Regions from separate parts of the Bowmanella denitrificans genome, predicted to be linked through region 4. Evidence: predicted binding sites of a transcription regulator. Region 4 holds the regulator's gene; each other region holds the start of a gene.
What was found. Region 4 encodes LexA, which represses DNA repair genes until DNA is damaged. Its sites were predicted from a motif close to TACTGTATNNNNATACAGTA; they were not measured.
Positions count from the first base shown of each region.

Region 1: the regulator LexA is predicted to act here: its motif matches at 6,484-6,503, upstream of recN (DNA repair protein RecN).
Region 2: the regulator LexA is predicted to act here: its motif matches at 4,703-4,722, upstream of ABD028_RS21505 (YebG family protein).
Region 3: the regulator LexA is predicted to act here: its motif matches at 4,414-4,433, upstream of recA (recombinase RecA).

Region 1 is NZ_BAAAEI010000010.1:224,210-232,449, reverse strand. Features, by position in the region: gene ABD028_RS10640 (AI-2E family transporter) at 1-835, opposite strand, end outside; gene folX (dihydroneopterin triphosphate 2'-epimerase) at 925-1,290, shown strand; gene ABD028_RS10630 (TIGR01777 family oxidoreductase) at 1,314-2,213, shown strand; gene ABD028_RS10625 (ABC transporter permease) at 2,246-4,768, opposite strand; gene ABD028_RS10620 (ABC transporter ATP-binding protein) at 4,758-5,456, opposite strand; gene ABD028_RS10615 (arylesterase) at 5,437-6,099, shown strand; gene ABD028_RS10610 (hypothetical protein) at 6,156-6,332, shown strand; gene recN (DNA repair protein RecN) at 6,510-8,177, shown strand.
Region 2 is NZ_BAAAEI010000031.1:52,851-61,090, reverse strand. Features, by position in the region: gene ABD028_RS21525 (DUF3299 domain-containing protein) at 1-393, opposite strand, end outside; gene ABD028_RS21520 (MFS transporter) at 398-1,615, opposite strand; gene ppa (inorganic diphosphatase) at 1,711-2,259, opposite strand; gene ABD028_RS21510 (sodium-translocating pyrophosphatase) at 2,633-4,627, shown strand; gene ABD028_RS21505 (YebG family protein) at 4,767-5,057, shown strand; gene ABD028_RS21500 (class 1 fructose-bisphosphatase) at 5,156-6,127, opposite strand; gene mpl (UDP-N-acetylmuramate:L-alanyl-gamma-D-glutamyl-meso-diaminopimelate ligase) at 6,320-7,678, shown strand; gene ABD028_RS21490 (flavin prenyltransferase UbiX) at 7,668-8,240, shown strand, end outside.
Region 3 is NZ_BAAAEI010000007.1:59,925-68,164, reverse strand. Features, by position in the region: gene pyrG (CTP synthase) at 1-291, opposite strand, end outside; gene mutS (DNA mismatch repair protein MutS) at 525-3,125, opposite strand; gene pncC (nicotinamide-nucleotide amidase) at 3,164-3,649, shown strand; gene ABD028_RS08580 (hypothetical protein) at 3,869-4,318, shown strand; gene recA (recombinase RecA) at 4,487-5,518, shown strand; gene ABD028_RS08570 (DUF1287 domain-containing protein) at 5,596-6,141, opposite strand; gene ABD028_RS08565 (MDR family MFS transporter) at 6,195-7,427, opposite strand; gene metA (homoserine O-acetyltransferase MetA) at 7,695-8,240, shown strand, end outside.
Region 4 is NZ_BAAAEI010000003.1:35,654-43,893, reverse strand. Features, by position in the region: gene ABD028_RS02470 (hypothetical protein) at 1-129, opposite strand, end outside; gene ABD028_RS02465 (SURF1 family protein) at 107-832, opposite strand; gene ABD028_RS02460 (DUF2909 domain-containing protein) at 845-1,054, shown strand; gene ABD028_RS02455 (cytochrome c oxidase subunit 3) at 1,070-1,951, opposite strand; gene ABD028_RS02450 (cytochrome c oxidase assembly protein) at 1,964-2,521, opposite strand; gene ctaD (cytochrome c oxidase subunit I) at 2,525-4,114, opposite strand; gene coxB (cytochrome c oxidase subunit II) at 4,125-5,201, opposite strand; gene lexA (transcriptional repressor LexA) at 5,651-6,277, opposite strand; gene plsB (glycerol-3-phosphate 1-O-acyltransferase PlsB) at 6,442-8,240, shown strand, end outside.

The DNA of each region.
Region 1 (8,240 bases), on a different contig from region 4:
GCTCGATGACATTGCCCATCAGGGTATTAATCACCACATAGCCAATCGCCACCAGGCCAGCGGTTCCGGGCCCTAGCTGTACCAGCGCCAATAACACTGCAGGCACTGCGGCAATAATGGAACCAATATTGGGAATATAATTGAGCAGAAAGGCCAACACGGCCCACAGCAGAAAATGGTCCACATCCAACAAATACAGCATCAAGCCAGCCAGGAAGCCGGTGCCCAAACTGACCAGGGTTTTGATGGCCAGATAATCCTTGATTGAAGATAAAAAGCGATCAATCTGCTGAATCTTCATGGCTGGATCATCCAGGGCGATATGTACCTTGCGCGGCACAGACTCGGCTTCAAACAACATAAATACCACAGTAAGCAGGATCAACAGGAAATTGGTCATCACCGCGCCTACCCCGGAGAGTAAATTGGATGCCATATTCATGGCTAGGCCAGGGTCCAGGTAAGACAGCAGTTGTGTGCGATCCAGATGAATGTTCAGATTGGCCAGCTGCCCTACCAACCAGTTTAATTCACCGGCCAGTTGTTCCTTATAAACAGGTAGATTTTGGGAAAATTCATTCATGGAATTTCCCACCAGGCCTGCCAGCATAAATCCAAAAATCACGATCAGCAGTATTACTAGTATTACCGACAGCCAGCGTGGTACCCGATAGCGACTGGCCCAATTAATCAACGGGTTACAGGCCATGGCAATGAAAACCGACAGCAGAAAAGGCACCAGGATCGTGCTGGCGGCTTTTACACCGGCCAGAATGATGACCAGCGCTGCCATAGTCAGCAGAACTTTGGAGGAAGACGAACGTTTAATTTCCATATTCAAAGGAGATTGGCCTCAGGTTGTGGCAAAATTACCAAAAAGCCACTGTGTTTAAAATAAATTAAGTCATTAACGGATGTACTCAGATGCAGCTTAACCCAGCCACAATTCGTATCAAGAACCTGCGCTTACGCACTTTTATCGGCATTAAGCAGGACGAGATTGATAACAAGCAGGACGTGTTAATTAATGTCACTATCAGATACCGTGCTGAACAGGCTACCAATAGCGACGATATGCAGGATGCCCTGAACTATCGTACTATCACCAAACGCATTATCGATTTGGTGGAAAACAACCGATTTTCGCTGCTAGAGAAACTCACCTCAGATGTCTTGGCTATTGCCGCAGAGCATCCCTGGGTTATCCATGCCGAAGCAGAAGTGGATAAACCGCACGCATTGCGTTTTGCTGATTCTGTCTCTCTGTGCTTATCTTGTAGCAAGGCCTGAACAGCTAAGGATTTTTCGGCATTATGCAGATTTTGATGACTGGCGGCACCGGGCTAATTGGTACCAGACTATTGTCCCGTTTGCCAGAAGGCTATCAGGTCACAGTGTTAACCCGCAATCTGGCCGAGGCCGAACTGGCGTTGGGGCGGCGGGCTGCCTGGATATCCTCACTTAAGGGACTACAAAACCTGGATGGCTTTGATGCTGTCATAAATCTGGCCGGAGAGCCCATCGCAGATAAGCGCTGGAGTGAAGAACAAAAGCAGCGGATTTGTCAGAGCCGCTGGCAACTTACCGAGAAACTGGTGGAACTCTGCCAGTCCAGCGTGCATCCACCCAAGGTCTTCCTTAGCGGGTCAGCCGTAGGCTACTACGGACGCCAGGGCGATGACTTCATCAGTGAATATCATCAGAGCCCGCATAACGAATTCAGTCATCAGCTTTGCGAACGCTGGGAAAAAATCGCCCTGGAAGCCCAGTCCCCCAGTACCAGGGTATGTTTGCTCAGAACCGGGATTGTCTTGAGCCGCAAGGGTGGCGCATTGGTTAAAATGCTGCCGCCTTTTCGCATGGGATTAGGGGGAAGAATGGGCAGTGGCAAGCAATTTATGCCTTGGATCCATATCAGTGATATGGTGGCCGCCATGCGCTTTTTGCTTGAAACACCGGATTGCCAGGGGCCCTATAACCTTTGCGCGCCGAACCCGGTGACGAACACCAAATTCAGCCAGACTTTGGCTAAAACATTAGGGCGGCCTTGTTTATTCCCTATGCCTGCATTTGTACTTCGCGGCCTGTTTGGTGAAATGTCCGATTTATTACTGTACGGCCAACGGGTGATCCCCAAACGCCTGGAAGAGGCTGGCTTTCATTTCCAATTCCAGCAATTGGATAAAGCATTGCTGAATCTGATAAAGGGCTAAAAAGTAAGCCTCAACATATGTTGAGGCTTATTCTAAATCATCCGTCTCAGCAGATCGCTGGTATTGAAAGACAACAATCGCCAGCAACTCAGCGCCCCCAGTATTCCGACAACCAGCGCACCAACCAAGGGTGCTAACAGCCAGAATTGAAAGTGGAATCCGGCCTGCATATTAAACACCTGAGTCTGCAGCAGATAGAGTGCCAGCTCATTGGCCATTGCCGCCATAAAACCGGCAACCGAGCCGATAATAACGAACTCTAACACCACGCTCATTCTGATCAGTATGCCCCTGGCCCCCAGTGTTCGTAATATCGCCAGCTCCTGCATACGCTCATCCATACTGGCTTGCACCTGCGCCACTAATACCAGAGTACCAGCACAAAGTACCAGAAACAGAATAAACTCTACTGCCATCGACACTTGCTCTACGATGCTGCGCAATTGATTAATGCGGGCATCCACATCAAACAGACTGACAGTGGGAAATGGTGCCATCAACTCTGCCAGCTTGGCTTTGTGCTCAGTATCCAGATGAAAACTGGTGATATAGGTAGGTGAAAACTCCGCCATCGCATATGGCTCCAGCACAAAGAAAAAATTGGGCTGCATGGTTTGCCAGTTGACCTCCCGGATACTGGTCACCCGGGCCCTGACCACTTCGCTACCAATATTAAAGGTCAGCCTATCCCCCATCTTGATGTCCAGACGCTCGGCCACTTCTTTTTCCACCGACACCCTGGGTTCTTCACCCGGCGCAGCGCCGCCATGCCACTGCCCTTCTACCACATGGTTTTCGTGCTGTAGTTGATTGCTCCAGGTAAGGTTGGCTTCGCGCCCCAACCCTTGACGACCGCGGCTATTACTGTCTGCCTCTTTGCTAACATCGGTACGGATTGTTTCGTCATTGATGGCGGCAAAGCGACCGCGAACCACGGGATAGAAGTGTTCAACTTTCACGCCTCGCGCCAGAAAATGCTGTTCGAGCTGTGGCAACTGTCCTTCGGTAATATTGATCATAAAATAGTTGGGCGTACCTTCGGGTAACTGGTCGCGCCATTGCTGCACCATATCATTGCGCATCACCAGAACCACCAACAGCAGCATAATAGTGACCGCAAAACTGATAAGCTGCACCGAATTGTCCATGGCGCGACGGGAAATCCGTGCCCAGGCCAGTTGCCAAGCGCCCATTCTTGCCTGCCCCAATTTGCGGCCAAGGGCAATTAACCCCAGCGTCACCAGCATCAGCGCCACCACTAACAATAGCCCACAAGCCAGCAGGATAGCACTGATAGTCAAATTGCCGCTGTAAGCCCACATCAACAGAAAAATAGCCAAACCGGCCACGGCGAACTGCACACTTCTGGAACCCATGCTGGCGCCAAGATCGCGGCGCAAGACTCTTAAGGGAGGTACAGAAAAGAGCTTCATCAGCGGGTACAGTGAAAACAACATGGCGCATACCAATCCGGTAAATACCGCGATTAAAAATGGTCGCCAGTACCAGCTGTCGAGTGCCACCTGAACCTTTTCGGCAATTAAACTGGCGATGAACTGTTGCACCCCATAGCCCACAATACCGCCAATTAAGATACCCAAGGCGGTGATAAACAGAATTTGCAGTAAATATACCCGCCGCACCAAAGCGGCGGATGCGCCGAGGGTCTTCATAATGGCAACAGGATCGTAATGGCGCTGACTGTATCGCTGTGCCGCCACAGCAATAGACACGGCGGCCAGCACAATGGCCAGCAGGCTGGCCAGCAGAAAATATTGCTCGGCACGTTTAACCGAACGCCCCAGTGGTGAATCGTCATCTTTAACCGAGCGCCAGTAATGGATCTCCCGATTAAGCTGAGGTTTCAGGTATTCGTAATAATCATCCAGGGCGGCATCATCACCGGCAAACAGATAATCATAGTCGGTGCGACTGCCCGGTCCGGTGACATTGGTAGCAGCTAAATCCGATTGATTCATCAACACTACAGGATCGCCACCAAACAGGCTAAAGCCGCCATCAGGCAGTTCAATCACCGCCTGGGTAATCACAAATGCCTTATCACCTATTTCCAGTTGGTCACCAAGATTAACCCCCAGAACCTGGAACAATCGCGAGCCAATCCAGACCTCCCCTGGTTGAGGCAAACTATCAGTCACTTGCGGCAGACCAAAGGGCGTCTCGGAAATTTTAACCTTACCTTTCAGCGGATACTGTTTGTCTACCGCTCTGACATCCGCCAGCATCATTTTGTCATTGGCAAATGCCATGGAACGCAGTTGATTGCGCTGGGCGACCTTAAGGCCACGTTGTGTGGCTTCTTCCAGCCATTCTGGTGGCACCGGCTTGTCTGAGCCCAGCAGGCGGTCTGCAGCCAGAAACTCGGCACTTTTGTCGGTCAAGGCCGACTGCAGACGCTCACTAAAAAGAGACAGCGACAACACAGAAGCAACAGACAACACGATAGCCAGCAAAATTACGGTGAGTTCACCACGCCGGGCTTCATGACGAAACAACCGCCAGGACAAGCTTAACGACATTGCATCAACCCGCATGGCGTTTATCCTCAAAGCCAGACACCGGCGCTTCCTCCAATACACCACCATGCATGCGAAGCTGGCGCTGACAGCGCGCAGCTAATTCGCTGTCGTGCGTGACCAGAATCAATGTTGTTCCCAGTTGCTGGTTTAAATCAAACAACAGATTTTCGATTTTTTCACCGTTAGCGGCGTCAAGATTTCCGGTCGGCTCATCGGCAAATAGAATTCTGGGACGAGTAATAAACGCGCGGGCAATAGCCACCCGTTGCTGCTCACCACCGCTGAGCTGGTTGGGATAATGATTACCCCGATGCGACAAACCAACTTGTTCCAGTGCCTCAGTGGCACGTTTACGCGCATCGCTGAGCCCGGCAATTTCAGCAGGCAACATAATATTTTCCAGTGCGGTCAGGCTTTGCACCAGCATAAAACTCTGAAAGATAAAGCCGACTTTTTCACCGCGCAGCCTGGCGCGCTGTTCTTCATCCATAGCGTGCAGGGGCTGACCATCAAGAATAATCTCACCGGCAGACACCTGATCCAGTCCGGCCAGTAAACCTAACAAAGTGGACTTGCCGGAGCCTGACGCACCGACAATGGCAACAGACTCACCGGCCTTGACATCAAAACTGATAGGCTGAAGGATCTGCAACTCACCCTGGCTGGTTGTCACTATTTTGGTAATGGCCTTGGTACTAATCATATTGGAGGTCAACGTCATCGTGTATTCTGCTCTCAAGGTTATCCTGATTGTTATACCGCTGCTGTGCTTTTCGGATCAACTAAAGGCGGCGCAGGTCAAATTACTGGTATTAGGTGACAGCCTAAGCGCAGCCTATGGCATGAAGCAAGAACAAGGCTGGGTGAGTTTGTTACAAAATTCGTGGCAGGACAAAGGAATAACTGTCGTTAATGCTGCCATCAGTGGCGAAACCACCGATGGTGGCCTGGCACGGCTGCCACGTTTACTTGAACAACACCAGCCCAGCCATCTGCTGATAGAACTTGGTGGTAACGACGGTTTACGCGGCTACCCGGTAGACAAATTTAAAAACAATATCAGCGCCATGATCGAACTGGCCCGCCAAAATGGGGTATCTGTGCTGCTGCAACAGATGCAAATTCCCACCAACTACGGCAGACGCTACACCAAAATGTTTACCGACAGCTACAATGAGCTGGCCGACAATCATCAGGTGCCTCTGTTACCATTCTTGCTGCAAGATATTGCGCTTAAGCCAGAGCTGATGCAAAAAGACCGTATTCATCCCAATGCAGAAGCACAGCCATTGATTGCCGAGTTTATGCGTAAACAACTTGAGCCTATTCTATTGGCAAGCCAATAAACCCACTTTGGTCTACACTTTGTCAACCAATAGATTCCAAAACAAGGTGAATTAAAATGGAAGTCGGTTCAGTCTCAGGTACCAATGTACAAAGTGTACAGCCACAACCCCGCCAGGAGCAGCAGGAAGTGCGGCAGGCAGACCAGCAGCAACGTCAGGCAGAGTTGGAAAATCAGCGTAGTCAACCCGATCCCAATCAGCGCGTAGGGACGGTTGTAGACACTCAGGCCTGAGTGAAGCAGACCTTCCAGCAATAATCAGGCATCAGGAAGCAAAAGGTATATCTGGATAAGCCAGCTTCAGACTTTGGTTGTTGCTGATTACAAAATTATTTATCCGCTACTGTATAGACAAGCCCAAAATACTGTATATAGTTACATATAAATCTGTATGGATAACCAGGTAACTATATGCTGCTGCAACTTTCTGTACGTAACTTCGCTATTGTCCAATCGCTGGAAATTGACTTTCAACAGGGGATGACCGCCATTACCGGTGAAACCGGTGCCGGTAAATCCATTGCAATAGATGCACTGGGGTTGTGCCTTGGAGACCGGGCAGAAGCCGGCATGGTAAGAAAAGGAGCGGATAAAGCGGAGATTACTGCGTGCTTTTCTCTGCCAACTCTTCCTGTTGCCCGGCAGTGGCTTGCAGATCAGGAACTACTGGAAGATGACGAAGAATGTGTTATCCGCCGGGTTATTTCTGCCGAAGGGCGTTCCAAGGCATATATCAATGGTTCCCCCGTATCGTTGCAGCAGTTAAAAAACCTGGGGCAGTATCTGGTGAATATTCATGGCCAACACGCCCACCAGCAATTACTCAAAGCGGATGTACAGCGCGAATTACTGGACAGCTATGCTGCCCACCCTGCCCTGTTACAACAGGTGGCCGCTTGTTATCAGCAGTTACAGGAAAGCCGCAAACACTATCAAGCCTTGCAGGAGAGTCAGCAACAACGTGAAGCCAGACGTCAGCTTCTGGATTATCAGGTTCAGGAATTAAACGAATTTGCCATTGAAGAAGGGGAATTCGAGCAACTGGAAGTGGAACATAAACGATTGAGCCATAGCCAGTCATTGCTGGAACAATCGCAAATGAGCTTTCACCAGTTATACGATGCGGATGATATCAATGCCTTGTCGATTATTCAGCACGCAGTAGACAGACTCTCAGAGCTACAGGAACACGATGCCAGCCTGACCCCAATAGTAGAGATGTTGACCGAAGCCAATATTCAGGTGGACGAAGCGTCGCAACAACTACGTGATTATATAGACAGTCTTGAAGTAGATCCTTTCCGGATGCAGCAAGTGGAAGCACGCTTCTCCCGCGCGATGGAGCTGGCACGCAAACACCAGATATTGCCGGAAGGACTTTACCAATACCACCAGCAGTTACTGGATGAGTTTGCTCAGTTACAACAGGATGATGACCTGCTCGGCGAATTAGCCAGTAAGCTTGATGCGTTGCAGCAAGCCTATATTGAATCGGCACAAGCATTGAGTGAATCCCGTACAAAAGCCGCGCAAAAGCTGGCGGGTGAGGTGCAAAGCCAAATCAGGCTGATGAATATGAACCAGGCCTGCTTTTGTATTGCAGTGGATTTTACCGCCGAGCAAGCAGCCAGCCGCTATGGTTTGGATCAGGTTCATTTTATGGTGGCCACCAATCCAGGCCAGCCCGCTGATCTGCTCGAAAAAGTCGCCTCAGGTGGTGAGCTTTCGCGTATCGGCCTGGCGGTACAGGTTATTGCCAGTGCCAGTCACCAGGTGCCCACCATGATATTTGACGAAGTGGACACCGGCATTAGCGGGCCAACCGCATCAGTGGTAGGGCAGTTACTGCGAAGATTGGGAGAAAGGCTGCAGGTATTGTGTGTGACCCATTTACCTCAGGTAGCCGCTTGTGCTCAGCATCAGATGCTGGTCACCAAATTCAGTGATGGTAAAACCACAGAAACCCATATGCTGGCGCTTGAACAACAACAACGTATTGAAGAGCTGGCCAGACTATTGGCTGGCGATAAGTTGACGGATACAGCAATCGCCAATGCCCGGGAACTATTAGGCCTATAATATATCCAACAAACAAGTATTGGGTTTTATAAATACTGCCCCATTAAGGGATAAGAAAAGTGT
Region 2 (8,240 bases), on a different contig from region 4:
GCCCTTAGTAGACAATTTGCCGGTTATCCAGACAGCATCATACAAACTCTCAACCGGTGTACCCTCAGCAAATTTTACGTAAACAATTTGATTAGGTGGTGGGGGTGGAACATGTATACAGGCCCCAAAATAAGGTACCAGCAAAAATTCCGTGAGCTTCTGGTCATCACCTTCCAAAGGCACCACAAAGCCCGGAATTCTGACTTCCTGACCATCCAGTTCAGCCACTACCGGCGCATCCAGATTCATTTGTGCCATACTGTCGCCGTCGTGGCTGATACTTTGCTCAGGTGCCACGTAATCTTTGGGTACCATATCTTCCCAATACAAGTCTTTGGCCTCAGCCATTGCCAGCATTGGCAACAACCCCAGGACAACCATTAGCATTCTCATCACTTCACACCTTTTCAACTGCAAGATCTGGCTGATTAGCCCAACCAAATGGATTTCTGCGCACCTCATTTCCCGACATCGGCAGGGCCGGAATATTCAGCGACAACAACAACGAACAACAGGCAAACCCCGCGCCGACAAAAAACACCATACTAGGCGATACCAGCCATACCATGCCCAGTAGCGCCGGTATCACCACCGCCGCAATATGATTAATGGTAAAGCTCACCCCCGAGGTAGAGGCAATATCACGAGGATCGGCAATTTTCTGAAAATAGGTTTTCATGGCAATGGCCATAGCAAACAACAGGTGGTCGATAACATATAATGTCGCACCCAACCAGGCGGTTTCCACCAGGCCATAGCTGATAAACAGTATGATCAGACCGACATACTCAACCACCAGCGCCCGTCTTTCACCCACTCGCGCGATAAAGCGACCTATGCTCGGGGCAAACAACAAATTAAACACATAATTGAGCATAAAGAGTAAGCTGATTTCGCCCACACTGTAACCGAATTTCTCCACCATCATAAAGGCGGCAAACACCACAAAGATCTGCCGCCGTGCGCCACTGAAAAATGTCAGGCCGTAGTACAGCCAATAGCGACGACGCAATACCAGTTGCTTATGCTGGGTGCTAGGTTGGGAAAAACGCGGGAACAACAACCATAGGGTCAGTACAATAATCAGTCCCGCACCACCTGCCAGCATATACATTGCATTATAGCTAATACCCCACCACTCCATCAGAATCCAGATAGCACCGTAAGCCAGCAGCGAAGCACAGCTTTTTACTGCCAGTTGACGTCCCATAAACTCTGCGGTTTGCTGCTTGTCCAGCCACTGCAGGGTCAGTGACTGGTTAACCGTTTCAAAATAGTGGAAACCAATAGACATTAATACTGTGGTGGCGTAGAGGCCATATTCAAACGGAAACCAGCCAGTCAGTGCGATGCCGATGGACATCACCGCCAGGGAAATTAATGCAAAGGTTTGTTCTTTGAGTACCAGCAGCACAAAAATGGCAGTAAACGCCAGAAACCCAGGCACTTCCCGCAAGCTTTGCAATAGGCCAATCTGCGCACCATTAAATTGTGCGGCGTCGATAACAAAGTTATTCAGTAACGCATTCCATACCGAGAAGGTCAGTGGCATGACAAAGGCCATGGCCAACAGTAAAAATTGCGGATTCTGACGGATAGCTTGCAAGGATGGCATGGGTAACCCAAAGCCGGGACAACGGACGGCAATTGTAGCCTTTAGGCCATAAAAAAGGCCAGCAATGCTGGCCCGATTTATATATGGAATTCGCCTTAGAACGCTGGTTTATCCGGCGTATCTTCGTAGCGTTTAACGCTGGACACAATTTCCTCTTTGGCAGCTTCAGCGTTGTCCCAGCCGTCAATTTTCACCCACTTGTTGGGTTCCAGATCTTTATAATGCTCAAAGAAATGTTCAATCTGATTACGCAGTAATTCAGGTACATCTTCGATGTCCTTTACATTGCGATAGATAGTAGACAACTTGTCCTTTGGTACTGCCAAAACCTTAGCGTCGGTACCTGACTCGTCTGTCATCTTCAGTACACCAACCGGGCGGCACGCAATCACAGAACCCGCCAGCAGAGGGAAGGGTGTGATAACCAGTACATCAACCGGATCACCATCTTCAGATAAAGTATGAGGCACATAACCGTAGTTAGTTGGGTAGTGCATGCAGGTGGCCATAAAGCGATCAACGAAAATCGCGCCAGACTCCTTGTCCACTTCGTATTTAACCGGGTCGGAGTGAGCCGGGATTTCAATAATTACATTCACTTCTTCAGGCAGGTTCTTACCTGCAGGAACGGCATTTAAACTCATGGCGGGTCCTTATCTTTAACAAAACGGGAAGTGCGCGGATTATACGTTTTTTAAACGGCAAATAAACAGCTTCAAACCAACCTCACGGAAAGACTTTGGTCTAAGTGACTGAATGTCTTACAGGAATGTACAGCTCATTAGTTTACCTGTTTAAACAACTCAGAACTCAACAGCGGTCTGATTAGGTGGGCAAAATTTCTGCAAATATTGCTGACAAGCTTCCATCAGGGGTCTATAGTGGTTGCGACTGTTGCTAAAAAAAGCCAAGTAAAAACAAAGGGGTTAGCTACTTTGTTGAGGTTGTAGCCAGGCCCCTGAGACCAGCCCACCGTGCAAATCGCACGGCTGTGCCTTGTTTAATTTTGGGGAAGCTATGACTGAAATATTCTATATACCGCCCGTATTGGGTCTTGTTGGCCTGCTCTTCGCGTTAATTATTTATCTACTGATTAAACGCATACCCGTTACCAATCAAGCTATCGGCAGCATTGCTGATCAGATACACCTCGGCGCAATGGTGTTTATGCACCGTGAATACAAGATGCTGTTTATTTTCGCCCTGGTTCTGGGCATTGCCTTATATCTGTCACTTGGTGCCAATACCGCTATCGCTTTCGCTGTAGGTGCCATTTGTTCTGCTTTGGCTGGCTATATAGGTATGTTCACCGCCACTAAGGCCAATGTCCGTACCACCCAGGCCGCACACGACCAGGGTGCAGCCGCAGCCCTGTCCGTCGCCTTTATGGGCGGCTCCATTATGGGATTATGTGTGGCATCCATGGGGTTATTGGGACTGGGCATGCTGTACTGGTTTTTTGGTGGAGATCCTGCCACGGCCCATGTTATCCATGGTTTTGGTATGGGAGCTTCCAGTGTGGCATTGTTTTCAAGGGTCGGTGGCGGAATTTTCACCAAGAGCGCAGATGTAGGCGCTGACCTGGTCGGTAAAATTGAAGCCGGCATTCCTGAAGATGATCCTCGCAACCCAGGCGTAATTGCCGACAATGTGGGTGATAATGTGGGTGACGTGGCTGGAATGGGCTCAGATATATTCGAGTCTTACTGCGGCGCGATGATTGCGACCATCGCTATTGCTTCCACCATGGCGCTGGATGGTCTCGGCAGCCGGGAGTCTATGATGTTTCTGCCCCTGGCGCTCGCTTCAACCGGATTACTGTGTTCGGTGTTGGGTATTTTACTGGTCAAGGCCATGTCGGCCAGTAAACCCGATGTTGCACTGCGTGCCGGAACCATAGGTGCAGCAGTACTGTTTGTCGTGGCCGCTTATTTTGTTATTCAGCAGGTGGGCATTGACTACCATGTCTGGTGCTCAGTGGTCACTGGCGCTGTGGGTGGTATTGTCATAGGTCTGGTGACAGAGTATTACACAGCGGCTTCTCCGATTCGTAAAATAGCTAAATCCGGTGAAACCGGCCCTGCAACCGTCATGATTACCGGCCTGTCGGTCGGTATGCAGTCTGTGGTGATCCCGGTGCTGACGCTGAGTGCTATTATCTATATTTCCACCAGCCTGTCTGGCCTGTATGGCGTAGGTATCGCGGCCGTGGGTATGCTGGCGACCGTGGGTATCACCATGGCCATTGATGCATACGGCCCGGTGGCTGATAACGCTGGCGGCATCGCAGAAATGGGTGGGCTAGGCAAAGAAACCCGGCAAATTACCGACTCGCTGGATGAACTGGGCAACACTACTGCGGCCATCGGTAAAGGTTTCGCCATTGGCGCGGCGGCCCTTGCTGCGCTGGCCATCATCGCCGCTTTTGTGGAAACTATGACCCATCACTATCCCGGTTTCACTTTGCATTTAGGCAATCCTGAAGTGCTGGTGGGTATGTTTATAGGCGGTATCCTGCCGTTCTTAATTGCCTCAATTACCATGACCGCTGTGGGTGATGCTGCTTTTGAAATGATCCACGAAATTCGTCGCCAGTTTCGCGAGATAAAAGGCCTGATGGAAGGCGACGCCAAACCTGATACTGCCCGCTGTGTGGACATTGCCACCACCGCAGCATTAAAGAAAATGATTCTACCTGGGGTGTTGGCTGTTGCCGTACCGCCACTGGTTGGCTTTGGCATTGGTCCCCATGCCTTAGGTGGCATGCTGGGCGGTGCACTGCTGGGTTGTGTGCTGCTGGCATTGATGATGGCAAACGCTGGCGGCGCCTGGGATAACGCCAAAAAATATGTTGAGAAGGGCAATCACGGTGGCAAAGGATCTCCAGTACACGCTGCCGCCGTGGTGGGCGACACTGTAGGTGACCCATTCAAAGATACCTCCGGGCCGGCCATGAATATCCTGATTAACGTAATGGCCATTGTCAGTCTGGTGATTGCACCGCTGCTTTAAGCGCTATCCCCCAAAAAGGCTGCAGTAGCAGCCTTTTTCGTTTGCATAGAAGATTTAATCTTAATCACAAAAAATAACTGTTTATTTATACAGTAATCATGTTAATCTTCTGAACAGATTTCCAACAAAGGAGGCTGTGATGGCCATCATCGTACGCTATGTGGTTGAGCACAAAGGGGTAGAGAAGCTGGTGACAACAGATAAAAAAGAGGCGGATCTCTATGACAAGATGCTGGATGTTGCCGACAACCTGGCTGACTATATTCAGGCCAAGGGCATTAAACTGGAAGAGTCTGTAATGGAAGAACTGTCCGTTATGCTGGCGCAAAACAAAGATGCGGTTGGCAAGCTGCTTAAAGGAAGTGCCGCAGCCGGTTTACTGGAAGAAGAAAAAGCCGAAGTGGTGAAGTTGGAAAAGAAACAGGCCTGATCCAATAACGCCTGGGGCTGGATGTGAACGAGATCGATATTTGAAAGATAAACAGCCCTGATACCCGGCCAAGCGGCCGGGTGAATCATTTGCCGCAATTAGTCTTTGTAATAGCTGACACAGGCTTCCACTTCGTCGGCCGAGCCAAGCAATACAGGTACACGCTGATGAATGTCGGTAGGCATCACTTCCAGAATACGACCCCGACCAGTTGACGCGCCGCCACCGGCTTGTTCCATCAGAAATGCCATTGGGTTGGCTTCGTACATCAGGCGCAGTTTACCTGGCTTGTTCGGTTCACGGTTATCCCAGGGGTAAGCGAAAATACCGCCCCGGCACAATACCCGGTGGATGTCCCCTACCATGGCCGCCACCCAGCGCATATTGTAGTTTTTGCCCCTTGGGCCCTGATCACCAGCCAGCAGATCTGCCACATACTCTTGCATGCAAGGTTCCCAGTGACGCTGGTTAGAAGTATTGATAGCAAACTCCTGGGTTTCCTTCGGAACCTGCACATTGTTGCGGGTCAGCAGGAAGCCACCGTGGGTTTTATCCAGGGTATATAAATGTGTACCCCGACCTGTGGTCATGGCCAGCATGGTAGACGGGCCATACAGTACGTAACCTGCAGCTACTTGCTGAGTGCCCGGCTGCAGAAAGGCAGATGGATCATCAGGTTCCATCCACTGCGGTGCATGCATCACAGAGAAAATTGTCCCGATCAGGCTGTTGATGTCGGTGTTGGAAGAACCATCCAGCGGATCAAAACTAATCAGATATTTACCGTCAGGATTGCAACCAATGACATGGTCCTCTTCTTCAGAGGAAATAGCTTTGACATAGCCAGATTCACTGAGGATATCCTTAAGAATTTGGTTAGAGATCACATCCAGCTTTTTTTGCCTTTCGCCCTGCACGTTGTCACTCAGGGTAGACCCCAGTACGCCGGCCAGAGCACCTTGGCTGACCCTGAAGGATATCTCCTTACAGGCCGCCAACAAGGTGCGAATAAGCAGAATAAGTTCAAGGGGACAACCGTCTTCCTGTAACTGTGTGTTGAGTCGTTTCATAAACTTCAGACCTTAGAGAATTTTTATTGATGTAGGGACTGCCCATGGATCTAAGCCGTAGGGCTTTGTTTTTATTTTTGTTCTTTTATTGTAACCAGTTTGACCACAGATGTCGCCGGGCATGGTCACAGGTATTATTCAAAGTCGAAGTTTCTGATAGGCTTGGCGCAGATTAGAATTGACCTGTTAATTATGCATATACATATTCTCGGCATTTGCGGCACCTTTATGGGCGGGATCGCCGCGCTGGCCAAAGCACTCGGCCATCGCGTAACCGGCTCCGATGCCAATGTTTATCCTCCCATGAGCACTCAGCTTGAACAGTTGGGTATTAGTCTTACGCAAGGTTATGACCCTAAGCAATTAAACCCGGCACCCGATCTGGTAGTCATAGGTAATGCCATGAGCCGCGGCAACCCGGCTGTAGAATATGTGCTGGATCGCAATCTGCCCTATACCAGCGGCCCGCAATGGCTGCTGGAGAATCTGCTCAAAGACCGTTGGGTGCTTGCCGTGTCCGGTACCCATGGTAAAACCACCACAGCCAGTATGCTGGCCTGGATTTTGGAGCATGCCGGGCTTAATCCCGGTTTTCTGATTGGCGGTGTACCGGAAAACTTTGGTATCTCAGCCCGCCTGGGCGACTCACCTTTTTTTGTCATTGAGGCCGATGAATACGACAGCGCCTTTTTCGATAAACGCTCTAAGTTTGTGCATTACCGCCCGCGCACCCTGATTATTAATAATCTGGAATTTGATCACGCCGATATCTTTGACAATCTGGCCGCCATTCAGAAGCAATTTCATCATTTACTGCGTATGGTGCCGGGTAATGGTCTGGTGATCTCTCCTGCCGTTGATGACAATGTTGAAAATACATTACGGATGGGCTGCTGGACCCCCATACAGCGTACCGGTAAAGAGTGGCAATTAGCCAAGGTTTCGGCCGATGGCAGTAGCTTTGACATTCTGCTGAATGACATCAAACAGGGCCGCATAGACTGGCAACTGCAGGGCGAACACAATCGCCACAATGCTCTGATGGCTGTGGCTGCGGCGCGTCATGCTGGGGTGCAACCTGCATTAGCCATAGAGGCATTGAACAGCTTTAAAAACGTAAAACGTCGTATGGAAGTCAAAGGCAAGGTAGCGGATATCACCTTATATGATGACTTCGCGCATCACCCCACCGCCATCGCCCTGACCATTGCCGGACTGCGCGCCAAGGTGGGCAACGCCCGCATTCTGGCGGTGCTGGAGCCCCGTTCCAACACCATGAAACAGGGCATCTTTAAAGACCAACTGGCAAACGCCTGGCAACAGGCAGACAGCGCCTTTATATTTGAACCTGAGGGACTTCGCTGGTCCTTACAGCAAAGTTGCCAGGCCAGCACCGTACCCAGTCAGGTGTATCGCGATATGGACGCATTGCAACAAGCCGTCATTCGCGAAGCCAAACCCGGCGACCACATTCTGGTGATGAGTAACGGCGGTTTTGGCGGCCTGCATCAGAAACTACTCAATGCATTGGAGAACCAGCATGGCCTTTGACCGACAGATTACCCTGGCCATTACCGGTGCTTCGGGAGCGCCCTATGCCTTGCGCCTGCTGGAATTGCTGGTAAGAGCTAATTGCCAGGTATTTGTACTGATTTCCTCAGCGGCCAAAGTGGTACTGGCCACCGAAGAGAATCTGCAAATCCCGGCCAAGCCAGATGCAGCAGCCGCCTGGCTGATTGAGCGTTATCAGGCCCAACCAGAGCAAATCAGGGTATTTGGCAAGGATGAATGGTTCTCACCCGTGGCCTCGGGCTCTGCGGCTCCGAAGCAAATGGTGGTATGCCCCTGCTCTACTGGCACTTTGTCTGCTATTGCGGTGGGTGCCAGCGACAATCTGATTGAGCGGGCGGCGGACGTCGTGCTTAAAGAAAGAGGGCAACTGCTGCTGGTGCCAAGAGAAATGCCCTTGTCCAGCCTGCATCTGGAAAACATGCTGAAGTTGTCAAATCTTGGCGCCACCATTATGCCGGCCAGCCCGGGCTTTTATCACCAACCGCAATCCATCCAGGATCTGGTGGATTTTGTGGTGGCCCGTATCCTTGACCACCTTGAT
Region 3 (8,240 bases), on a different contig from region 4:
TTCTTCATACACCCGACCGGTGGTGAAGTTGTTGCGGCTGGTCATGCGGGTGCGGATAAAGCGTTCGTAATGGCCCAAATCCAGATCGGTTTCGGCGCCATCATCGGTAACAAACACCTCACCGTGTTGAATTGGGCTCATGGTGCCTGGATCCACGTTGATATAAGGATCCAGTTTCAGCATGGTTACTTTCAGGCCCCGGGCCTCCAGAATAGCAGCCAGGGAAGCGGCAGCAATACCTTTACCCAGTGATGAAACCACACCACCCGTCACGAAAATATAGTTTGTCATGCGAAACCTAAGACTTGGGAGTTAATCGAAAATCCATGCCACAACGCAAACGAATCCACCAGAAGTGGATAGCATGGAGGCGCGTGGAATTCTTATCAGGACGGGAAAACAGTATACGCAAATAGCGGATATCTCTCAATCTAAAACACCAGAATCAGGTCGAAATCTTGCATGGTCAGCGCAGTGAGAGACATGCAGGGCGAAGCCAGGCTGCGCCCTGCAAGTGGCAGAGGTTAATCCTGGGCCAGGCGTTTCAATTCATACAGCATATCCAATGCCTGCCTGGGGCTAAGTTCATCTGGATTCAGGCGCTTAAGATGCTTGCGTAGCGGGTCTTGTTGCTGAATAAAGTCCAATTGGGCTGGCGGGGCAGGGGCGATGTTACCCGACGGCTGGGACTCATTCCGCTCCAGTTCCTGCAATTTAGCCTTGGCTGCCAGAATCACGGGCTTAGGTACGCCAGCCAGCATGGCCACTTGCAAACCGTAGCTCCGGTCCGCTGCGCCTTCCTGCACGGCGTGCATAAAGCTAATGCCATCATCATGTTCCACCGCATCCAGATGTACATTGGCCAGCTGTTGCATGCTGTCAGCCAGTTGCGTCATTTCAAAATAATGGGTGGCGAACAAGGTAAAGGCATGAATCTTTTCGGCCAGATAACAGGCCGTGGCCCAGGCCAGTGATAGGCCGTCATAGGTACTGGTGCCGCGGCCGATTTCATCCATCAGTACCAGGCTGTTGGCACTGGCATTATTCAGAATATTGGCGGTTTCGGTCATTTCCACCATAAAGGTGGAGCGACCGGAAGCCAAATCATCTGATGCGCCAATGCGGGTAAAGATTCGGTCCACCGGGCCAAGCCGGGCATTTTCGGCTGGCACAAAGCTGCCCATGTGCGCCATCAGCACAATCAGAGCGGTCTGGCGCATATAGGTAGACTTACCGCCCATATTCGGCCCGGTAATAATCAGCATGCGGCGCTGATTGCCAAGGGCCAGTGGATTGGCAATAAAAGGGTCGTTAAGCACCTGTTCCACCACCGGATGGCGGCCGCGATCATATTGGATACCTGGCTCTTCGCTGAACTGTGGACGCTGGTAATCAAAACGCAGGGCGCAGTCGGCCAGATTGCTCAATACATCCAGTTCGGCCAGCGCAGCACCGCTAAGCTGTAATTCAAACAGTTGTGGCAGCAATTCATCAAACAGCGCATCGTAAAGTTGCTTTTCCAGGGCCAGGGCGCGGCCCTGACTGGTCAGAACCTTGTCTTCATACTCCTTCAACTCAGGAATAATGTAGCGTTCATTGTTTTTCAGGGTCTGACGACGTACATATTCTGGTGGCACCAGATCGGCGTAGCCGCGACTGACTTCGATATAGTAGCCATGCACCTTATTAAAGCCGACCTTCAGAGTGGGAATATCAGTACGCTGTTTTTCCCTTTCTTCCAAACGCTCCAGATAATCTGTGGCACCTTTGGACAGTGCTCGGAGTTCGTCTAATTCGGCGTTAAAACCGGGGGCTATCACGCCGCCATCACGGATCAGGACCGGCGGGTTGTCGATAATTGCCCGTTCCAGTAAGTCGAGCAGGGCCGGAAATTCGTTGATTTCCCTGCCTAGGTTGTCCATAGGCGGACAGTCCAGGCTGGCCAAAAAAGTACGAATAGCAGGGAGCTGAGCAAAAGCCTGGCGCAGACGGGCAAAGTCTCTGGGCCGGGCGCTACGCAAAGCCAGACGCCCTAATACCCGTTCCATGTCGCCGACCTGCTTCAGATAGTCTTTCAGTTCGCTGATATCGGCGTCTATCAGGGCCCGAATGCAGTCTTGCCTTTGCTTCAGGGTTTGAATATTGGTGAGTGGACGGTGGATCCAGCGCTGCAATAAGCGGCTGCCCATGGCGGTGCTGGTTTTGTCCAGTACCGATGCCAGGGTATTTTCGATGCCCCCGGCAAGATTCTGAGTCAATTCCAGATTTCGCCTGGTGGCGGCGTCCATTTGCACGGTATCCGCCTGAGTTTCCAGACGAATGGCGCGAATATGCGGCAGGGCGGCACGCTGTGTATCTTTGACATATTGCATTACGCAGCCAGCGGCGCACAGACCCAACTCGGCTTTTTCTACACCAAAGCCGCTTAATTCGCGGGTGCCGAACTGTTGGTTCAACTGGGTAATGGCGGTTTGCAGATCGAACTCCCATTGAGGGCGGCGACGCAGGCCACGACGTTGTTCAATCAGGTTAAATGCTGCCATGCCTTCGGGATACAGCAGCTCAGCGGGTTGGGTGCGCTGTAATTCTGCTTGCAGGGCTTCTTCGTTTTTCAGTTCACAGAGGCTGAAACGGCCACTGGATAACTCCAGCGTGGCGTAGCCGAAACCGGCCTTGTCTTGCCAAACAGCAGCCAGCAAGTTGTCTCGCCGGTCTTCTAAAAGTGCCTCATCGGTGATAGTGCCTGGGGTGACTATACGGGTTACTTTGCGTTCCACCGGCCCTTTGCTGGTGGCCGGGTCACCAACCTGCTCACAAATCGCCACGGATTGTCCCAGTTTGACCAATTTGGCCAGATAGCCTTCCACGGCATGGTAAGGCACACCGGCCATGGGAATCGGATCGCCGCCGGATTTACCCCTGGCCGTCAGCGAGATGTCCAGCAACTGGGCGGCCCGTTTGGCGTCGTCGTAGAACAGTTCATAGAAGTCACCCATACGATAGAACAAAAGAATCTGCGGGTGTTCAGATTTGATGCGCAGATATTGCTGCATCATCGGCGTATGCTGGGCGAGCTGCTGTTGGTTAAAAAGACCGGCTTGCATGGCAAAATTATCAGAGGGCATAATGACGCTATTCTTTGTTATTGTCGGGATTAGAAAAGATGACGACAGAAACGAGCCTGCGCCTGGCCGGTGAGTTGGGCGACACCCTTAAACAAAAGGGTTGGACAATGACCTGCGCTGAATCCTGCACCGGAGGGGGCATAGGATACGCCATTACCAGCGTCTCTGGAAGTTCCTCCTGGTTTGAACGCGGCTTTATCACCTACTCTAATCAGGCCAAGCAGGATTTACTTGGTGTGCAAACTGACACCCTGGTGGTGCACGGCGCAGTATCAGCCCAGACCGTCGAAGAAATGGCTCAGGGGGCATTAAATGCCGCCAAGGCTGACATGGCCATTGCCGTAAGCGGTATTGCGGGCCCGGATGGTGGCAGCCCGGAGAAGCCGGTTGGCACTGTGTGGTTTGGCTTGGCCTTGAAGGGCGAAACAAAAAGTGTTCTGCAGCGCTTTGAGGGCGATAGACAGCAAATTCGCCAGCAAGCGGTGGAATTTGCCCTGAGGTTTGGGGCTGAAGCTATTCGTTAACGGTTGCACTTGGGCCGGCAGCAAGCAACAAGTATCCATACTGACATATGGGCGCTAAGTTCGCTCAGAATGGCCTGTTATTGAACAGCAACCAGTTGATTAATGGTTATTTTATGGATGATTTTGCGTAACTGGTATTCCTGGATTAGGTTTAATTAACATCGGTTCCACTTGACCGACTGTTAATGATAATAATTATTCAATCTGGGAAACCCAATAATGAAAAAATCACTCCTTGTTTTGTCCGTTGTGGCGCTGTGCACCAGTCCATTCACTTTGGCTGCTGATTTGGTTAGTGGCGACAATTCCAATTTAACTGCGATTTGCATTGCTGCTGCTGAATCTGATGCTGCAATGGAAGCCAAAGCTGAAGAATTTGGATTTAACCAAACAGAATTGCAAACCTTCAGCTGTAACGGCATGACCTTAAAAGAATTTGCCAAGAAATACCGCGACAACACCTCGGGCAAATCTGTTGTGGTGTACACCTTCGAGAAGACTCAGGATAGCCGCGAATCCGAGCTGTGCTTTGCTGCAGTGACCTCTAGGGAGGTCTATGAGAAGGTTAAGCAAAGTATGTTTAATGGTAGGGTTGACGACGTGCAATGCAATGGTTTACCCATAGAGAAGTTTGCCAGACGTTATGGCAATAGAGGATTCTCTAAGTAACAGCATCGCCGCCAGGCACCGCCCTTGTTGGTATAGCCGCAGGGGCGGCACCCTATTAAACGCCAATCTACACAAATTTTCCATCAAGCTCTTGTAACTGTATGGCTATACAGTATACTTGCATTCAATAAATGACGACTGTCAACCTGCTCAGAGAAGGAGCGACCAATGGAAGATAATAAAGCCAGGGCCTTGTCAGCCGCCCTGGGACAAATTGAAAAACAATTCGGTAAAGGTGCCATCATGCGTCTGGGCGATAACCAGGCGATGGATATTGAAGCTATTTCCACTGGCTCTTTGAGTGTGGATGTGGCGCTGGGGATTGGCGGCCTGCCTTGTGGCCGGGTAGTGGAAATCTACGGTCCTGAATCTTCTGGTAAAACTACCTTAACACTGCAAGTGATTGCCCAGGCCCAGAAAATGGGTAAAACCTGCGCATTCGTGGATGCCGAGCATGCACTTGACCCTGTTTATGCTGGTAAGCTTGGCGTGAATGTGGAAGAGCTGCTGGTATCTCAGCCGGATACCGGTGAACAGGCGCTGGAAATTTGCGATATGTTGGTGCGTTCAGGCGCCGTGGATGTGGTGGTAGTAGACTCAGTGGCAGCCCTGACGCCTAAAGCTGAGATTGAAGGTGAAATGGGTGACTCTCATGTAGGGTTACAGGCTCGTCTGATGTCGCAGGCACTGCGTAAGCTGACCGGTAATATTAAGCGCTCCAATACCCTATGTATTTTTATCAACCAGATCCGTATGAAAATTGGTGTGATGTTCGGCAACCCCGAGACCACCACTGGTGGTAATGCTCTGAAATTTTATGCCTCGGTTCGCTTGGATATCCGCCGTATTGGTGCGGTGAAAGAGGGGGATGAAGTGGTTGGCAGCGAAACCCGCGTGAAGGTGGTAAAAAACAAAGTGGCTCCCCCCTTCAAGCAGGCCGAATTTAATATTATGTACGGCGAAGGGATCAGCAAAGAAGCCGAGCTGGTGGACATGGGCGTGCTGCACAAGTTCGTGGAAAAAGCCGGGGCCTGGTATAGCTATAATGGCGAACGTATCGGCCAGGGTAAGGCCAACGCAGTAAAATTTATGAAGGAAAAACCGGAGATTGCTCAGGCGATTGAAAAGCAACTGCGTGACAAACTGTTATTGGCTAAAACAGTTAAAGCCGAGGAAGGCGTTTCTGAAGATGTACTGTAAGCATTAGCTTGTTTGTGAGAAAGGCCCGTTTTCGGGCCTTTTTGTTTTCAGATATTAATAATACGGCTTCACTTTTATCAGTTTTGTTGGTTGGAAGACTGATGAAAATAGCGGTAATGTCCGGTGATAGGAAAGCTGAACAGCCGGTTGTCCTCTACTGGCCCTGCGCCGATATTGTGCAGTACTAATGGTGTTCCATCTGCGGCTTTACTGGTACTGACTATACCTATATGAGGCAGATTGCCTGGCAACATCCAGGTCACCAAATCGCCGGGCTGATAGTCTGATTTATCCTGTGAATTTGGCAATGTCAGGCCCTGTCGACTGAAAAATACCTGCAGGTTGGGGACTCGTCTGTGGTCAATATTGCTGTCAGGTTTTTGCAAGCCCCAGATGCGTTTGGATGGATATAAGGAAAAATTAGCCAGCATATCCTCGTGCACTAATTGTTGCAGGTCCACACCAAGTGCGCGATAGCTGCGGATAATCAGGTCGGTACAAACACCGATATTGTCAGGCACATCGCCGCCTGGATAGGCCAGCTTGCGGTAACTACCATTATAATGAACTTCAATCTGGGTGCGGGCCTGGGCCGCAGCTACTAAGGATGTTGGCTTGGCCATCAGAAAAGGTGACCACAGTACCCACACAAGGGGTAAATGCTGCAGAAGTTTAATCATCCCTGATTCTCCAATGGCCCGTCAGACAACTGCAATGCTTGTCGTTCAGCCCGTCTAACCTGTTGATAAAGAACGAACACCGCCAAACAGCAAAAGCTCGTGCAAAGAAACAGTGCGGGGCCGCCATAGGCCTTGAGCAGCAGACCACCGATATAAGGTGCAATAGCAAATCCCAGCGAATAGATAGCCGCAGCCCCGTAGTAAACCCCGCGCATATTGGGCGGCGCAATGCGATCGATTTGAATATTCATGGTAGGAAAAAGCACACATTCGCCCAGGCTCAGTAGAAAGGTGGCAACTATCCAACCCCAATACCATTCTACCGGATTAAGGGCATAACCTAACTGGGAGAGTGTCAGCAGTACCATGCCTACTTGCACCCTGTGAGTCAAACTGCGCTTTTGCATCAGTCTTACCATCACAAATTGGAAACAGACGATCGTCATACCGTTGGTGAAAATCAGGGTGCCAACTAACTGCACCACGTTGTCCAATCCTTCACGACTCAGATACTGAACCAGGGATGAGTCCATATGCGCAAAGACAAATGCCACTAAAGTATTGGCGGCAACCAGCAGCAAAAACAGCTTATCCTGCTTAAGTACGGTTAATATCTGTCTGAGGGGCACAATGCTGGCTGTCGCAGTTTTGGGGGACGAAGGACGACGAAACCCCCACCAGACAACCCATAGCAAAATAAGATACACGGCTGCAACGGCAAAAAACGTATGCTGCTGGCCGGAAAAACCCAGCCATACGCCCGCCAGGGGAAACAGTGCCGCACCCACATTGATGGAAAAGTAGCGTAACTGAAAAGCCATCTCACGCATTTCACTGCTTGGCAGCATATCGCTGATGATGGCTTTGGCTGGTGGTTCCCAAATCTCCCGGCTAATGGCGCAAAAGGTCATGCAGATAGCATAAAGCAGTACCTGATCGGCAACGGCAAGCAGACTGAAAGCCAGTACTGCCAGCACCCCGGCAGTGATCAGCATGGTTTTACGCCCCAGCCTGTCGGTGAGTGCCCCGGCGTAAAACCCCACCAATACGGCCGATACGGCAGACAAGGTCATGGTCAGGCCCACTTGCCATTCGTTCAGGTTGAACTTCTGGTAAAGCATAATGGCCATGAAGGGCCAGACCATAAAGAAGGTACCACGTGAAAAGAATACCCCCAGGATCATAATCCACACCAGGGAAGGAAATTGTCTAGCCAGTTGCCAGTTCACGCTATCTGGTCCTTCAGGGTCTTTTAACAGGTGTATAAGCTATAGGTTTTACTCTTGATTTAAAAGTCACCTTTTACAAACCGATCCTCTGCACGCGCGGTAATGGCGGCGCTGACGTACTGCAAAGACAGACTGTGAACTTTGATTTCCATCTTATTATACTTGTTTTGGACGTCTAGACGTAAAGAGGTTGACATTTCCAGACGTCTTGGCAAGATCGCCATAGCGCCGGGGCGGCCTATTCGTTCACTTGTTCGGAGCACTACCATGCCAATTCGCATACCCAATGACTTACCTGCACAAGATGTTTTAGGCGAAGAGAACATTTTTGTGATGGGGATGGACCGTGCGGCCCATCAGGATATTCGTCCTTTGGAAGTCGGTATTCTGAATTTGATGCCGAATAAGATTGAGACCGAAGTGCAACTGTTGCGACTGCTGTCCAATACGCCATTGCAAATCAATGTGGATTTAATTCGGATTGACAACGAAGCACCGAAGAATACCCCGAAAGCCCATATGGATGCGTTTTATCACCAGTTTGAAGATGTGGCGCAGAAGAAGTATGACGGGCTGATTGTCACCGGCGCACCGCTTGCCTTGCTGGATTATGAAGATGTTAAGTACTGGGATAAGATGCAATCGGTACTGGATTGGGCACGACGCCATGTGCAGTCCACCCTGTTTTTGTGCTGGGCCGCCCATGCAGCCATGTACCATTACTATGGTATTGACCGGCGTCTGCGCGAAAATAAGCTCTCTGGCGTGTTTGTGCATCAGGTTAATCAGGAGCACGATGAACTGCTGCGCGGT
Region 4 (8,240 bases):
TAGTTGCCCGTTATTGGTGGAAGCCCGGTTGAACCAGCCCATTTCCAGGGCCAGTTTGGCCAACAGTACCGGCAGGATAAAAATCACAGCAACTAATATAAATGTTTTACGATGCCCTTGAATTACCATGTTTTTTCCTTTGTTTATGCAAAGCAATAAGGGTGATGATAAAGCAGGCTAAAGCCAGGCCGAACCATTGCACCGCATAGGCCAGATGTTTCTCAGCAGGCATTACCAGTGGATGCCAGTTGTTAGTAAAACCATAGGCTTGGCTGTCATTCAGTTGCACAATATAGGGCAACAGATCGCGTCCTAATTGTTTTGCCAATTGCTCAGGCGAAGGTTGCTGCACTCTCCTGGGCCAGCCCGACTCAGATACTTCCCGACTGACAAGATTATCACCCGGCATAACCACCACACCTTGCAGCGTTAACAGGGCTGTGGGCAAATCGATTTCAGGTAGTTGAGTTCGCAGTGGCGGCGCTTTTATCCAGCCAAAATTAATCAGCACTTCTCCGGCATTGGTCGTCATTGGCACTAGCACTTCATAGCCCACCTGACCTTTTAACACCCGGTTGTCCCATAAAAAGACTTTACCAATATCAAGGTGACCACTGACCTGCACCGGAAAATCCGCGACATTCCCTGGCTGTCTGTTAATATCTTGTAAAGAAAGTGGATTGTTAGCGGCACGCTGTTCAAGTTGTTGGGCACGCAGTTGTTTTTGCTCGGCCCGGGACAATTGCCAGAATCCCAATCGCAGCATAAGCAGTATGGCCAGCAAGGCAATGCCAACGGTCATCCAGGGTATGGCTTTCAGACGACTGAGCATAGGAGAAGCACATTGTTATTAAAGATTCTGATAGTTTGTCTGTTGATCTTTATGGTGTTCAACCTCTTTCGCGCCATGAAAATCATGTTAAAAGGGGACAGTGGCGGTACATCAATGACCAAGTTTATTGGTCGGCGGGTTCTGACGTCAGCCATTATAATACTGCTGTTGATAATTGCCGTGGCGATGGGTTGGATTACACCCAACCCCCGCCCTTACTAACGGCTCGCCTTAGTGTCAAAGTATGTAAACAAAGATAAACAGCAATACCCACACCACATCAACAAAGTGCCAGTACCAACTGGCAGCCTGAAACGCAAACTGGTTGTCTTTATTGAAATGACCTTTAAGTACCCTGAAGAACATCACAATCAGTAAAATAGTTCCCAGCGTAACATGCAAGCCATGGAAGCCGGTCAGCATAAAGAAGGTGTTGCCATACACCCCTGAAGTCAGCATCAGTCCCATCTCACGATAGGCATGCACGTATTCTTCCACTTGCAGTGTCAAAAAGCCGATACCTAACAAGATGGTCAGCCCCAGGAACAACGTCAGTTGTTTGCGTTTTCCCTCCTCCAACGCCACATGAGCGAAGTGCGCTGTTACGGAGGAAATCAGCAGAATCACGGTATTGATCAGCGGCAGCCCATACCAGCCCATGGCCTCAGTTGTCGTGCCATCAGGGGTCTTAACCAAGGGCCACATAGCTTCGAAACCCGGCCACAACACCTCGTTGGTCATGGCATTGTTTGACGAGCCTCCCAACCAGGGCACAGCAATCATACGGGCGTAAAATAGTGCGCCAAAGAATGCTGCGAAGAACATCACTTCAGAAAAAATAAACCAGCTCATACCCTGACGGTACGAACGCCCCAACTGGCTGGAGTGCATGCCCGTCATAGACTCTTCAATCTGATCGCGAAACCAGCCGACCAGCATAAATAGCAGCACAGCCAGGCCCGCCACCAGGATCCAACCTCCGTAGCCGTCCTTGCCCTTGGTGGATTCGATAACAAAATTGCCAGCCCCGACGGCAATGAGAAACAATGCTACTGCCCCGACAAAGGGCCATGGGCTTTGGGCCGGTACATAATATTTTTCGTATTGTTGTTCTGACATGTCGCTCTCCATTTAGCCGCGGTTCATTGCCACAGTCGACGCGGTTTCAGTCACATCGTAAAAAGTGTAGGACAGAGTAAATATCTCAATATCTTCCGGCAGTTGTGGATCCACATAAAACTGCATAGGCATTAATGCCTCTTCACCTGCTGGCAGAGGCTGCTGATTAAAACAAAAACATTCTGTCTTATTCAGGTACAACGCTGCCGTACCTGGTGAGACGGAAGGGATGGCCTGGCCAACGATATCTTTACCGGTTGGGTTACGCACATAAAACTCGACGGTTTTAAGTTCCCCCGGATGAACCTGAACCTGCCTGCTTCTGGCTTTGAATTCCCATGGCATGCCGGTATTGGTGCGGGTAATAAATTCCACCGTAATAGTGCGGCTGGTATCAATGTCCTGCACCTGATAGGTCGCCGCATAGGGGTTGGTTTTGCCATTGATGCCCGTCACGTCGCAGAACACGTCATACAAGGGCACCAGCGCAAAACCAAAGCCAAACATGCCCAGCACCACGGCAACTAACTTGATCACCAGCTTGCCATTATTCGGGGTGGGCGTATTCATGGCTTACTTCACCACCGGAGGTGTTTCAAAGGTATGGTAAGGCGCAGGTGAAGGGATTTCCCATTCCAGTCCTTCAGCGCCTTCCCAAACCTGATCTGTGGCCGCTTCACCTTGTTTGCGGCAGGCTTTAATCAACAAGGCCAGGAATATCAGCTGCGACAGACCAAAGGCAAAGCCACCGATGCTGACCCATTTATTAAAGTCAGCAAACTGCAGCGAATAATCAGGGATACGCCTGGGCATCCCGGCCAGTCCAACAAAGTGCATAGGGAAGAACAGCACATTGACAGAGATCAGCGAACACCAGAAGTGCCATTTGGCCAACGTCAGGTCGTACATCTTACCGCACCATTTGGGTAGCCAGTAATACACCGCCGCCATAATGGAGAACACTGCCCCGGTCACTAAAACATAGTGGAAATGTGCTACCACAAAGTAAGTATCATGGTACTGGAAGTCCACAGGTGTAATCGCCAGCATCAATCCGGAAAAGCCACCTATAGTGAACAGCACGATAAACGCCAGGGCAAACAGCATGGGAATTTCAAAACTGATGGCGCCACGCCACATCGTCGCCACCCAGTTAAAGACCTTCACGCCGGTAGGCACGGAAATCAGCATAGTGGCAAACATAAAGAACAGCTCTGCTGCCACCGGCATACCCGTGGTAAACATATGGTGGGCCCACACAATGAAGGATAACAATGCGATGGAAGCCGTGGCGTACACCATAGATGCATAACCAAACAATGGCTTACGTGAAAAGGTTGGCACAATCTGCGAGATAATGCCGAATGCCGGCAGAATCATGATGTAGACTTCCGGGTGCCCAAAGAACCAGAAAATATGCTGGAACAGCACCGGGTCACCACCACCCGCGGCATTAAAGAAGCTGGTGCCAAAGAATTTATCTGTCAGCACCATAGTCACCGCCCCGGCTAACACCGGCATAACCGCAATCAGCAGAAAGGCAGTGATCAACCAGGTCCATACAAACAGCGGCATCTTCATCCAGGTCATGCCTGGTGCGCGCATATTAAAAATGGTCACAATAACGTTGATGGCGCCCATAATGGAGGATGCCCCCATAATATGCACAGAAAACACAAATAAAGCCGTGCTGTCGTTGCTGTAGGTGGTGGACAGCGGCGCATAAAAGGTCCAGCCAAAATTCGGGCCACCGCCTTCCAGAAACAACGAAGAGAGCAGGATCAAAAACGCAAAAGGCAGGATCCAGAAACTCCAGTTATTCATCCTCGGTAGGGCCATGTCCGGCGCGCCAATCATCAGTGGCACCATCCAGTTGGCTAAACCGGTAAAGGCCGGCATTACCGCACCAAAAACCATAATCAGCCCATGTACTGTGGTCATCTGGTTGAAAAAGTTGGGATCCACTAGCTGCAGGCCGGGCTGAAACAACTCAGCGCGGATCACCATCGCCATGGCCCCGCCAATCAGGAACATAATAAAGGCAAACCACAAATACAGGGTGCCGATATCTTTGTGGTTGGTGGTGTACAGCCAACGCTTAATACCGGATGGCTTATGGTCATGATGTTCGTCGTGGTGCAGGTGCTCTGCTGCGGTACTCATCATAATTCTCCTATTTGCCTGTCTGGACGGCGTTGACATCTTTGGCCTGCACCGTTTCACCCGTGTTGTTACCCCAGGCATTACGTTCATATGTAATCACAGCGGCCAGTTCTTTCAGGCTCAATTGCTTGCCAAAAGCCTGCATGGCAGTACCGGAAACGCCGTTGACCACCACATCGATATGCTTGCGCACATCGCCAGTGGCTATGGCACTACCTTTCAAACCAGGAAACACGCCCGGCAGCCCCTCACCGTTTGGCATATGGCAGGCAGCACAGGTACTCTGGTAAACCTTACTGCCCAAATCCATCAATTCGGTCATGTCCATATTCATGGCCAGAAGCTTTTGCTCTTCCTCTTTGGCTTTGCGCTGAATCGCTTCCTGCTCGGCAATCCAGGCATCGTATTCAGCCGGAGTCTTGGCTATTACCACCACAGGCATAAAGCCATGGTCCTTACCACAGAGTTCTGCACACTGCCCCCGGTAAATGCCAGGCTCATTAACACGGGCCCAGGCTTCGTTAATAAAGCCTGGGTTCGCATCTTTTTTCACGGCAAAATCAGGTACCCACCAGGAGTGAATCACATCATCAGAGGTCACCAGGAAGCGGACTTTCTTATCTGTGGGGATGACCAGCGGACGATCCACTTCCAGCAAGTAGTTTTCGCCTTTGCTGAATTTGTTGTGAATCTGCTCCTGTTGGGTAGCCAACACCGAGTAATACTCCACCTCGTTTTCCATATACTTATAGTGCCATTTCCATTGAGACCCGGTGACCAACACAGTTACATCCGCTTTGCTGGTGTCTTCCATGGCAATCAAAGTACTGGCAGCAGGAATCGCCATGCCAATAAGAATGAGAAACGGCACTACCGTCCAGGCCACCTCCACTTTGACACTTTCATGGAAATTGGCTGGTTTTACCCCTCTGGATTTACGATGGAAGATCATCGCAAAAAACATCGCGCCGAAGACCAGTATGCCAATCACCACGCAAATGTAGAAAATGGTCATGTGCAGATCATAAACCTGCGCACTGATGTCTGTTACCCCCTTGCGCAAGTTCAACTGGGAAGGCTGCGCCATGGCAGCAGCGCTCAGCAGGGTTGCGAATAATGCGGTCAACACACTTCTGGCCACGTGACGTCTCCTATGTCAGAACTGAAAGACTCCGGTGTCAGAAACCCGGAAAATCGAAAGTACCGTTGGACACAAAATGACACTTTCTTGTTATATTTTTGTTAAATGCAGTACAAGAATTACTCAACTGTACGGGGCGCGTCCAGCGATTTCTGAGAGGATAACAATCAAGCGCTCAAATTTTAACCATAAGTGAGCAGGAATCACGAATTTTCGCTAAGCTGCTAATTTATTGATTGTTTTATTGTGCAGGGAAAGTTGCCCATTAGGAGCGGCTATTAAATGGGGGTCTATGGTTCAGGCAGAAGCGCCTGTAGAGCAGGCTCTGGATATCGCCGATGAGTGCTCCTGCTACATCGGCATACCATCCGTCCCTGGATATAATTGTTAGGTGATTACATCCAATCGCTGTTACGGATAATCCCGACCGCGATACCTTCAATCGAAAAAGGCTGGGTGGCTAAGTCTACTTTAATCGGCGCGAATTCTTCGTTTTCCGCATGTAAAAGAATTTCGCTTCGACCACGTCGCTCAATACGCTTGACGGTGACGTCATCATCGACCCTGGCCACCACCACCTGACCGTTATGCACGTCCAGGGTACGATGCACTGCCAGCAGGTCGCCGTCCATAATGCCGATATCCTTCATGCTCATCCCATTCACTCTGAGCAAAAAATCCGCTTTGGGTTTAAACAAATCCGGGTCTACTTTGTAGTGAGTTTCGATGTGCTGTTGTGCCAGTATAGGTTCACCGGCAGCAACTCTGCCGATGAGTGGCAGGCCTTCCTCCTCAACCTGTCCGTCCATTGGAATGTTGAGCTTTATGCCTCTGGACGTGCCCGGTAAAATGTCTATCACCCCTTTACGGGACAGAGCTTTAAGGTGTTCCTCGGCGGCATTGGCGGAACGAAACCCCAACTGCTTGGCAATTTCTGCGCGGGTAGGCGGCATACCTGTATGAGCCATAGTATCTTTAATCAGTTGCAGAACTTCTTCCTGCCGGGGTGTAAGTGGACGCATAAGCCTGTTTTTCCATACAGTTTTACTGTGAGTATATCCAGTTATACCAAGATAGCAACTCTTGTTGTTTATTCTGTCTGAAATGCTAGGGGCTGATGCTGCACAAGGACATTAAACCAAGAAGATGCTATGCTTCGCGCACTTTTACAGGAGGTCCATTGGCGATGTTCTGGTTGCACAAGCTGCTACTAAACCTGATTAAATACCCAACCCGTTTGCTGGTCAAAACCAAAAGCATTCCTGCCGATATTCATCAGGAACTGGGCATTGATCAACACAAACCCATAATCTATTTGTTGCACACCCACTCTGCCACCGACCTGATTGCATTGCAGAAAGCAACCGAGCAATTGGGTTTACCGGATCCCCTGCGCCCCTTGCAGTTAAACGGCCAGGTGCTGCAGGCAAACCTGAGTCTGGAAGAACCGCAGGGGTTAATAAGTCGTCGTATTCATGCAACGGATATAGCGAACAGCTTTCAACATATTTTGCAGTTGCAGCGGCAGACGCCGGATATAGATATGCAAATAGTACCGACGGCGATTTTCTGGGGCCGGGCTCCGGGCAAATCCAAACCGGGTTGGTCTGACTTGTTGGCTGACCGCGCCTCGCCAAGTTGGTTACGAAAGTTTTTTATTGTGCTGTTTTTAGGTCGCGACAACTTTGTCTATTTCAGCCGCGCCGTTTCCTCCAGGCGCATGCTCGAAGAAAATGGCAGTGATGAACGCATTGCACATAAGTTAATCAGAGTCGCCAGGACACATTTTTATCGCCGTATACAAGCGATGACCGGGCCGCGCAGCATTGATCGTTTGCAACTGCAGAATGCCATTCTTGGCGCCAGAGCGGTTAAAGATGCCATCACTGAAGAACAACAGGATAAAAGGCTCAGTGCTGAACAAGCCAGACAACGGGCTGAGAGCTATTTAAAAGAGATTGCCGCAGATTATCGGGAAGGCACCATTCGCCTGGCAGACAGATTACTGACCCGGGTATGGAACAAGATTTATAACGGTATAGAAGTGCACAATGCGGCACGCATCCGTGAGTTGGCGCAAAACGGACATGAAATCATCTATGTCCCCTGCCATCGCAGTCATATGGATTATCTGCTTTTGACTTATGTTATCTACCATGAGGGACTGGCCACGCCACATATTGCTGCAGGTATCAATTTGAATTTCTGGCCGGTGGGCGGAATCTTCCGCCGCGGTGGCGCGTTTTTCCTGCGTCGTAGCTTTGCCGGTAACAAACTTTATACCGCAGTCTTCAAGGAGTACCTGGAGTTTCTGTTTAATCGTGGTTTCCCGGTTAAGTACTATCCCGAAGGGGGGCGCAGTCGAACCGGTCGGTTGTTACCACCAAAAACCGGCATGCTGGCGATGACATTACAAGCCATGTTAAAGGGGGTAAAACGTCCAGTGAGTTTGGTACCGGTCTATCTTGGCTACGAGAACGTAATGGAATTAGGTAGCTACCTGAAAGAGCTAAAAGGCAGCAGTAAACAGAAAGAATCATTCTGGCAGGTATTTTCCGCCATTAAGAAATTAAAGAATTATGGTCATGGTTTTCTGAGTTTTGGTGAACCGATTCAGCTTAACAGTTATCTCGACAGCCGGGTGCCAAACTGGCGTGACGATGCATTATCTGTGGAACGCAAACCGAGCTGGCTCACCCCCACCGTCAACCATCTGGCCAATCAAGTGATGTGCCGTATTAATCAGACTGCCGCCATTAACGGCATGGCCTTGTGCTCCTTAGTACTGTTAGCAGCAGAAAATCATGCAATGGAAGAAGATGATCTGGCTGGCAGTCTTAATCAGTTGCTGACCCTGCTCCGTGCGGCGCCCTATAGCCAGTTAAGCAGTATTCCTGATGTTGATGGTCATACGCTGCTGAAACAAACCCTGGCTCTGAATAAGTTCAGTATCCGCGATGATGCATTTGGCCGGGTAGTGTCACT